DNA from 2 places in the Propionispora vibrioides genome. Region 2 is predicted to be linked to the other one. Evidence: riboswitches for the same ligand, from Rfam matches in the RefSeq annotation. Region 2 holds a riboswitch; the other holds the start of a gene.

Region 1 (3,411 bases), on a different contig from region 2:
CACACTGGTGGTTAGCAAAGGCGGTGAAATCACCGTAGTGCCCGATTTGCGAGGTTTAACGCGCAGAGATGCGGAGCTGCAACTGAAGAATGCAGGGCTTACCTTGGGCCGGGTTGACGAACAGTTCTCCACGGATGTGGCGGCCGATACGGTTATTAGCCAAAATCCCCGTCCGCCGGCTCATGTAAATAAGAGTACGCCTATTGATCTGGTGGTTAGCAAAGGCCCGACTCCCCGCAAAATTGTACTGCCTGATTTTCAGGGAACGCCTTTAACTACCGTGAGTACACAGCTGGAAAGCCTGAAGCTGAAGCAGGGCAAGGTAACGGAAGAGGCCAGCGACAAGTATCCTCCCGGTACGATCATCGGTCAGAATCCGCCTGCCGCAGCCGAGGTGACGGAGGGCACTTCTATTGATTTTACTGTGGCAAGAAGTGCGCCTAGTGCCATTAAACGGGCTATAGTACAGATTACTGTGCCTGACGGGGCGTCGCGCCAGGTTGTCCAAATCGTAGTTACAGACACCAATGGCCGGCGAGTGGTTTACGAAAGCGCTCACAAGCCTGGCGATAAGATTGAAAAGCAAATTGAAGGCGTAGGGCAAGTGCGCATGCAGGTGTATCTGAATGGAACACTGACCCAGGAGCAGACATTGTGATGCAGGGGAATGAGTTAATACAGGGCATTGTAGTAAAGACCTATAATAGCTTTTACTATGTGCAAACCAATTCGAGCCAAATTACTTGCACCCTGCGAGGCAGAATGAAGCAGGAACGTTTTTCCCTGTTAGTTGGGGATATCGTGCAGTACACGCTCAACGGACCGGATAAGGGAGTTATTGAGCAGATTTTACCTAGGCGTACCAAATTGGAGCGACCGATGGTCGCCAATGTTGATCAAGTAATCGTCACATTTGCCGCTGCCACACCCGACCTTCATGTGGGACTTGTCGATCGTTTTCTGGTGCTTGCCGCTTTGTCCGGTTTAAAAGCATACCTGTGCATAAATAAGATTGAGCTATTGCCGGCGGACCGTTTGCAGGATATTATTAACCTGTACCGAGCGATCGGCTATCCGGTGCTTGCTCTCTCCGCCAAAGAGGGCACCGGTGTAGCGGAATTAAAACAGATTCTGTACGGAAAAATTTCCGCTTTCGCCGGTCCGTCGGGTGTGGGAAAATCAACTCTTTTAAACGCAATAGAACCGGGGTTTCAATTGACTACCGGTGAATTAAGTGAGAAGATTGGACGTGGCAAACATACGACACGGTTTGCCCAGTTATTGCCGTTAGCGGGAGGGGAAGGGTTTGTCGTCGACACCCCTGGTTTTAGCTTTACGGAGTTTTCCGGCATTAAAGAGGCACAGCTGGCAGATTGCTTTCCGGAAATGGAACCATACTCGGCCCATTGCCGGTTTTCTTCCTGCCTTCACGTCAAGGAGCCGCAGTGCGCGGTAAAGGAAGCCGTCACTGACGGCCACATAGCTCAGAGCCGCTATGCCTCTTATTTGGAGATTATCGGTGAGCTTCGGGAACAACGGAATAAGTTTTAGAGCGTGTCCTGTAAATTTTTAAAAATTCCGTTTGACTAATCGTCAATATTTTATTATCATATACCTATACATAAGAATAGATTTAGCCTTTGGGGCAAGGTGAAAAAGAGTGCATCTTTTAATTCCTTACCGGCGGTAAAGCCCGCGAACCTTTGTGGTTGATCTGGTGAAATTCCAGGGCCGACAGTATAGTCTGGATGGGAAAAGGCTACAAACGGGCCATCAGTTTAATAGGCTTGGTATGTTATTTCCCTAAAACCCCCTGCGGTTTTTAGGGGATTTTTATTTTATAGGAGGCTGGCATGGATGAATTATATATGAAACAGGCACTGATGCTGGCGGCGCAAGGGCTGGGACGTACATCACCCAATCCTGTTGTTGGGGCGGTCATTGTTGCTGATGGCAGCATCGTCGGCCAAGGCTGGCATCAGGCTGCAGGAACACCCCATGCTGAAGTACATGCGCTCGCCCAGGCTGGGAGACTGGCACGAAATGCAACGCTATATGTCACATTAGAACCTTGCTGCCATCATGGGCGCACAGGCCCCTGCACAGATGCCATAATTGCAGCCGGTGTGAAAAGGGTCGTTGTGGCAATGACTGATCCTAATCCGCTTGTCAGAGGAAAAGGCATTCAGAAACTCAGACAGCATGGTCTTGAGGTGCTGGAGGGAGTTTGTGCCGCTGAAGCGGCACAGCTGAACGAAGTATTTATCAAATGGATTGCCACAGGACTGCCCTTTGGTGTATTAAAGACGGCAATAACACTGGACGGTAAAATTGCGACCTATACAGGCCATTCCAAATGGATTACCAGTGAGCGTTCAAGAGAGTATGTCCATGGCTTGCGTAATATGTACGATGCTATCTTAGTGGGAATTGGAACCGTTCTTGCCGATGATCCGTCGCTAACGACGCGCTTGCCGGGCGGCGGCAAAAATCCCATCCGCGTGATTGTGGACAGTAAGGGACGGATTCCGTTAGAGGCAAAGCTGCTTTGTGACTGTGAGGCGCCTGTCATCATAGCTGTCGGGCCGGAGGCTTCGGCGGAAAAACTGGCAGCTTTGCAAGCGAAGGGGGCAGAGGTCCTTACACTGCCGTTGGTTGCCGGGAGAGGTGTTTCGTTACGACATTTATTTGTTGAGCTTGGTCAACGAAATATAACAAGTATTCTTGTGGAAGGCGGGGCCGAGGTGAATGCTTCGGTACTAGCGGAGAATGTGGTAGATAAAGTGCACTGGTTTATCGCACCTAAAATAATTGGCGGCAAAACGGCGCCGGGACCTGTTGGTGGATTGGGACTGAGCGATATGGCGCAGGCTACCGTACTTGAAGACATGCAGGTGAAAAATATTGGAAAAGATATATTGCTGACTGCTTACATGCAGCGAAGGGAGGGCCGTGATGTTTACAGGACTTGTGGAAGAATTGGGAACAGTGAGGGCCATAGCTAGAGGCCAGAAGTCGGTTCGTTTGACGATTAATGCCAATACTGTGCTGGATCAGACAAAATTGGGTGACAGCATTGCCGTTAATGGCACTTGCCTTACCGTAGTAGAACTGGCGAACGGTTGGTTTGCCGCTGATGTAATGCCGGAAACTGTTGATAGAACTGCATTGGCAAATTTAAGACCCGGTGACTATGTTAATTTGGAAAGAACACTCCGGGTTGGCGACCGCTTGGGAGGGCATATTGTAGCAGGTCATATTGACGAAGTAGGACGCATTGCCGTCAAGGAGAAAAATGATATTGCCATTCTAATCAAGATTACGGCAGATGCCGAAATTATGCGGTATATTATAAAAAAAGGTTCTATTGCCATTGATGGCATTAGTCTTACCGTAGTCGACTGCGGCGAT
Region 2 (3,411 bases):
TCGTGGCAATGCCTGCCTCGCGCTGGATTTTGGCGGCCAGCATCACCGAATCCACCCTGGCTTTGGCCATGGGGGAGTCGGCTACGGTGATTAGATCAACTCCGGCCTGACGGCAAAGGTGGGCGTTATGCAAAATTTTATCAACCGAGGTATCAAAGGGCGGGTCCAGCTCCACGGCAACTACGAATTCGCCGTGCGACAGTTTGTCACGCAACTGGTTAGGCGCGGCCTTGACCGGAAGCACCTCCCGCACCGTCACCGGTCTGTCTTCCACCGGCGAAACGGCCGACTGATTCAGTCGCTGAGCCGTCTTTCTAATATGTTCCGGCGTTGTACCGCAGCAGCCGCCTAAAATCCGTACGCCCAAAGCGCTGATTTGTTCCATAACTTCGGCAAAGTAATCGGGATTCTGAGCATACACCGTACGTTCATTGACAATCTCCGGATAGCCGGCATTAGGCAGGACTGAGACAATATCGCCGCGGTCGCGTCCGGTCAGGTTTTTCAGCGCATTATATAAATGCGTCGGCCCAACACCGCAGTTAAACCCGTAGGCGTCAATAGCGGCAATCTGCTTAACCTCCCGGACAATCCGTTCGTTACTGATGCCCCGGCGGGTAAAGCCGTCCGGCGTAGTGGCAAACTGGGCCCAGATAAAGGCCTCCGGCCGCTGCCGCTTGATATGAGCGGCCACCTCGGCCAGATAGTCGGTGCTGCTGAAGGTCTCAAAGACAAACAGGTCAACACCTTCCGCCAAAAAAGTATCGGCCAGGAACAGATATTCCGCTAAAATCCGGCTGCGATCCCCTTCGGCTGTTCCGGAAATAATTTCGGGTACCGGACCGATATCGGCCGCCACCCAGACGTTCTTCCCGGCGGCTGCCTGCCGGGCAATATGATAGCCGGCCTTGATGATTTCTTTCACTTCTTCCTGCGGCAATTGCAGCGAAAAAGAATTGGCAGAAAATGTATTGGTCCGGATCAGCCTGGCACCGGCCTCGATATATTGGCAATAGATAGCTTGAATCTGAGCCGGTTCGGTCAGATTGGCCAGTTCGGAGAAGGCGGTGTCACGGCCGGTGAGCGCCGCATAGTAGGTTCCCATCGCCCCGTCGGCCAGGACGCTGTGTTTCTGTAAATATTCCTTAAACAAATGATACAACCCCTTACTCTAAGTCAACGGCCTGTGGCTAGCCTTCATGCAGCAGCGGCAATACCTTACGGTAAAGCAGCAGGGTAAATACGGCAATCACAAGGCCCTTAATGGCGTTAAACGGCGCAATCGCCAAGGTAACAAAGGTTTTTAAATCAACAATATGCGGATTGGCCGCCGATCCCATGGCGATGACTTGTTCCAGCGGGAAATGCAGCACCGCCTGATATAGCGGGATCAAGACAAAATAGTTAAGCAGCGAAGCCGCCGCCACCATGGTTACCGAGCCGGCCGTCAACGCCAGAAGCGCTCCCTGGTAGCAGCTATGCCGGCGATAAACCAGTCCGGCGGGGACTAAGAAGGCTACGCCCACCAGAAAATTGGCCAGTTCGCCGATGCCGGCCGTCTGGGTTCCTGCTATGTGGAGCATATTTTTGATCAAATCGACCAGCACACCGGCCACCGGTCCCAGGGAAAAAACGGCAATGACCGCCGGCAGTTCACTGATATCCAATTTCAAAAAGGCCGGCAGCATCGGAACAGGCACTTCAAAAAACATCAGCAAAGTAGCCACCGCTGCCAATAGACCGATCTTTGCCAGATACTGCGTCTTATACATTACAAGTCCTCCCTCTATCCGGGAAAAGCAAAAGCCCGGAAAATCTCCGGGCTGAAAAGATCCTCTTTTATCTTCTTTCATCCAGACTGTACTGTCGGCCTTGGAATCACACCAAGTCTGCCTTATACTACTCTCCCATTAAAACCATCACGCTTTATAGAAGAATAGTATTACGGCTCGTGGGCTTGCAGCGAAAACTGCTTACCACCGGTTGGGAATTTCACCCTGCCCCGAAGATATATCGTCTTATTTTTTTGTTTATCATACCAGATTTTCCACCAATACTCAAGTAGCCGTTATCTGGCTGCCGGCGCCGGCGACAAAGTAATTTTCGGTGATTTGTGCAATATCCGGCGGCAGTCCCAGCGCTCCCATATTGTTCAAAACATTAACCTGCAGGAGAATGTCGATGCCGGCCGGCACCACCACCGGTTCATTGTTGACAATGCTGCTCAAATTACCAAAAACAAACACTCTTAGCACGTCGTTAATATCGCTTGCCACGGCCACAACCATCACATCCTCCATCCGTACTTCAACCGGCCGTTACGGCAGCGGTTCACTGCCAGTATATGCCCTGTTTTCACCACCGGCTACAACTCTAATCAGCTTCAGCCCGGCGACCTGTAATAAAGAAAGAAAAGAACGCCCCGCACAAACAAAGAAGGGACAAGGCAAAAAACACATCTTCAAAAGACAATACGCTGGCATGTTGCTGCAGCATTTGTCCCAGTAACAGTTTGAATTGGGCGTACTGCTCCGGCAGGAGTCCCCGTCCGGTGCTCCAGCCGTGCAAGGCCTCGGATAGCAGTTGGTTATCCATCCCCTTATCGCCCCATAACGTCCGCAGCAGGCTATACAGTTCCTGCGTCGACCGGACCGCCGGATTCAGATAGGCGTTCAATACCTGGGAATGATGGATTTCCCGGTTGGTCAGCAAAGTTTCAACAAAGACAACGCCAATACTGCCACCGATAATTTTAGCCAGATTAAATACGCCCGACCCGACCCCGATCTTGTCCTTAGGCAACGACGCAATGGCACAGTTGCTTAACGGCGACATGGTAAAACCCAGACCAATCCCCAGCATAACCAGACGGATGAAAAAGTTCCGGGACGAAAAATCAGGATTGATCTGACTCAACAGATAAATGGCCAACGAGATGAGCAAAATGCCGCAAGCGGTAGGCAGCCGCGACCCGAAGCGGTCGGCCAGCCGACCGCCGACCGGGGCAAACACCACCATGGTGGCCGTCATGGGCAGCAGCATAATGCCTGCCGTCATGGAACTGTAATTTAAGATGGTCTTTAAAAAGAAGGGCAGCAAAAACATCGCGCCATACATGGCGACAAAGGATAAAAATCCGATGATATTGGCAATGGCAAAATTTTTGTTTCTAAACAGCGTCAGCTCAATCATCGGCTGTTTTACATATAGCTCGACCATGATAAACAGCACCATGGCGGCACCAGCCGTATAGAACAGCGAAACAATATATAAAGAATCCCAGCCTTCCTTCTGTCCCTGATTAAGCGCAATCAGCAGTGAACTGATGCTGAGAATCAAAAAGCCTGCGCCAAGATAATCGGCCCCCGCCTTTTGATTTCGCTCAAATTTTGGAATAATGAGAAAAGCCAG

The links. A riboswitch is a leader RNA that binds a small molecule or an ion and turns the genes downstream of it on or off. The one in region 2 is predicted to bind FMN.
Region 1: it holds a riboswitch for FMN, as region 2 does, so the genes downstream of both, ribD (bifunctional diaminohydroxyphosphoribosylaminopyrimidine deaminase/5-amino-6-(5-phosphoribosylamino)uracil reductase RibD) here and BMW43_RS19005 (ECF transporter S component) in region 2, are expected to answer to the same signal.

The regions. Positions count from the first base shown of each region.
Region 1 covers NZ_FODY01000001.1:130,664-134,074, reverse strand. Annotated here, with positions in the region: gene pknB (Stk1 family PASTA domain-containing Ser/Thr kinase) at 1-658, shown strand, start outside; gene rsgA (ribosome small subunit-dependent GTPase A) at 658-1,551, shown strand; FMN riboswitch at 1,633-1,764, shown strand; gene ribD (bifunctional diaminohydroxyphosphoribosylaminopyrimidine deaminase/5-amino-6-(5-phosphoribosylamino)uracil reductase RibD) at 1,854-3,005, shown strand; gene BMW43_RS00735 (riboflavin synthase) at 2,956-3,411, shown strand, end outside.
Region 2 covers NZ_FODY01000034.1:8,546-11,956, reverse strand. Annotated here, with positions in the region: gene BMW43_RS19010 (bifunctional homocysteine S-methyltransferase/methylenetetrahydrofolate reductase) at 1-1,153, opposite strand, end outside; gene BMW43_RS19005 (ECF transporter S component) at 1,191-1,772, opposite strand; FMN riboswitch at 1,838-2,014, opposite strand; gene BMW43_RS19000 (hypothetical protein) at 2,058-2,288, opposite strand; gene BMW43_RS18995 (DHA2 family efflux MFS transporter permease subunit) at 2,374-3,411, opposite strand, start outside.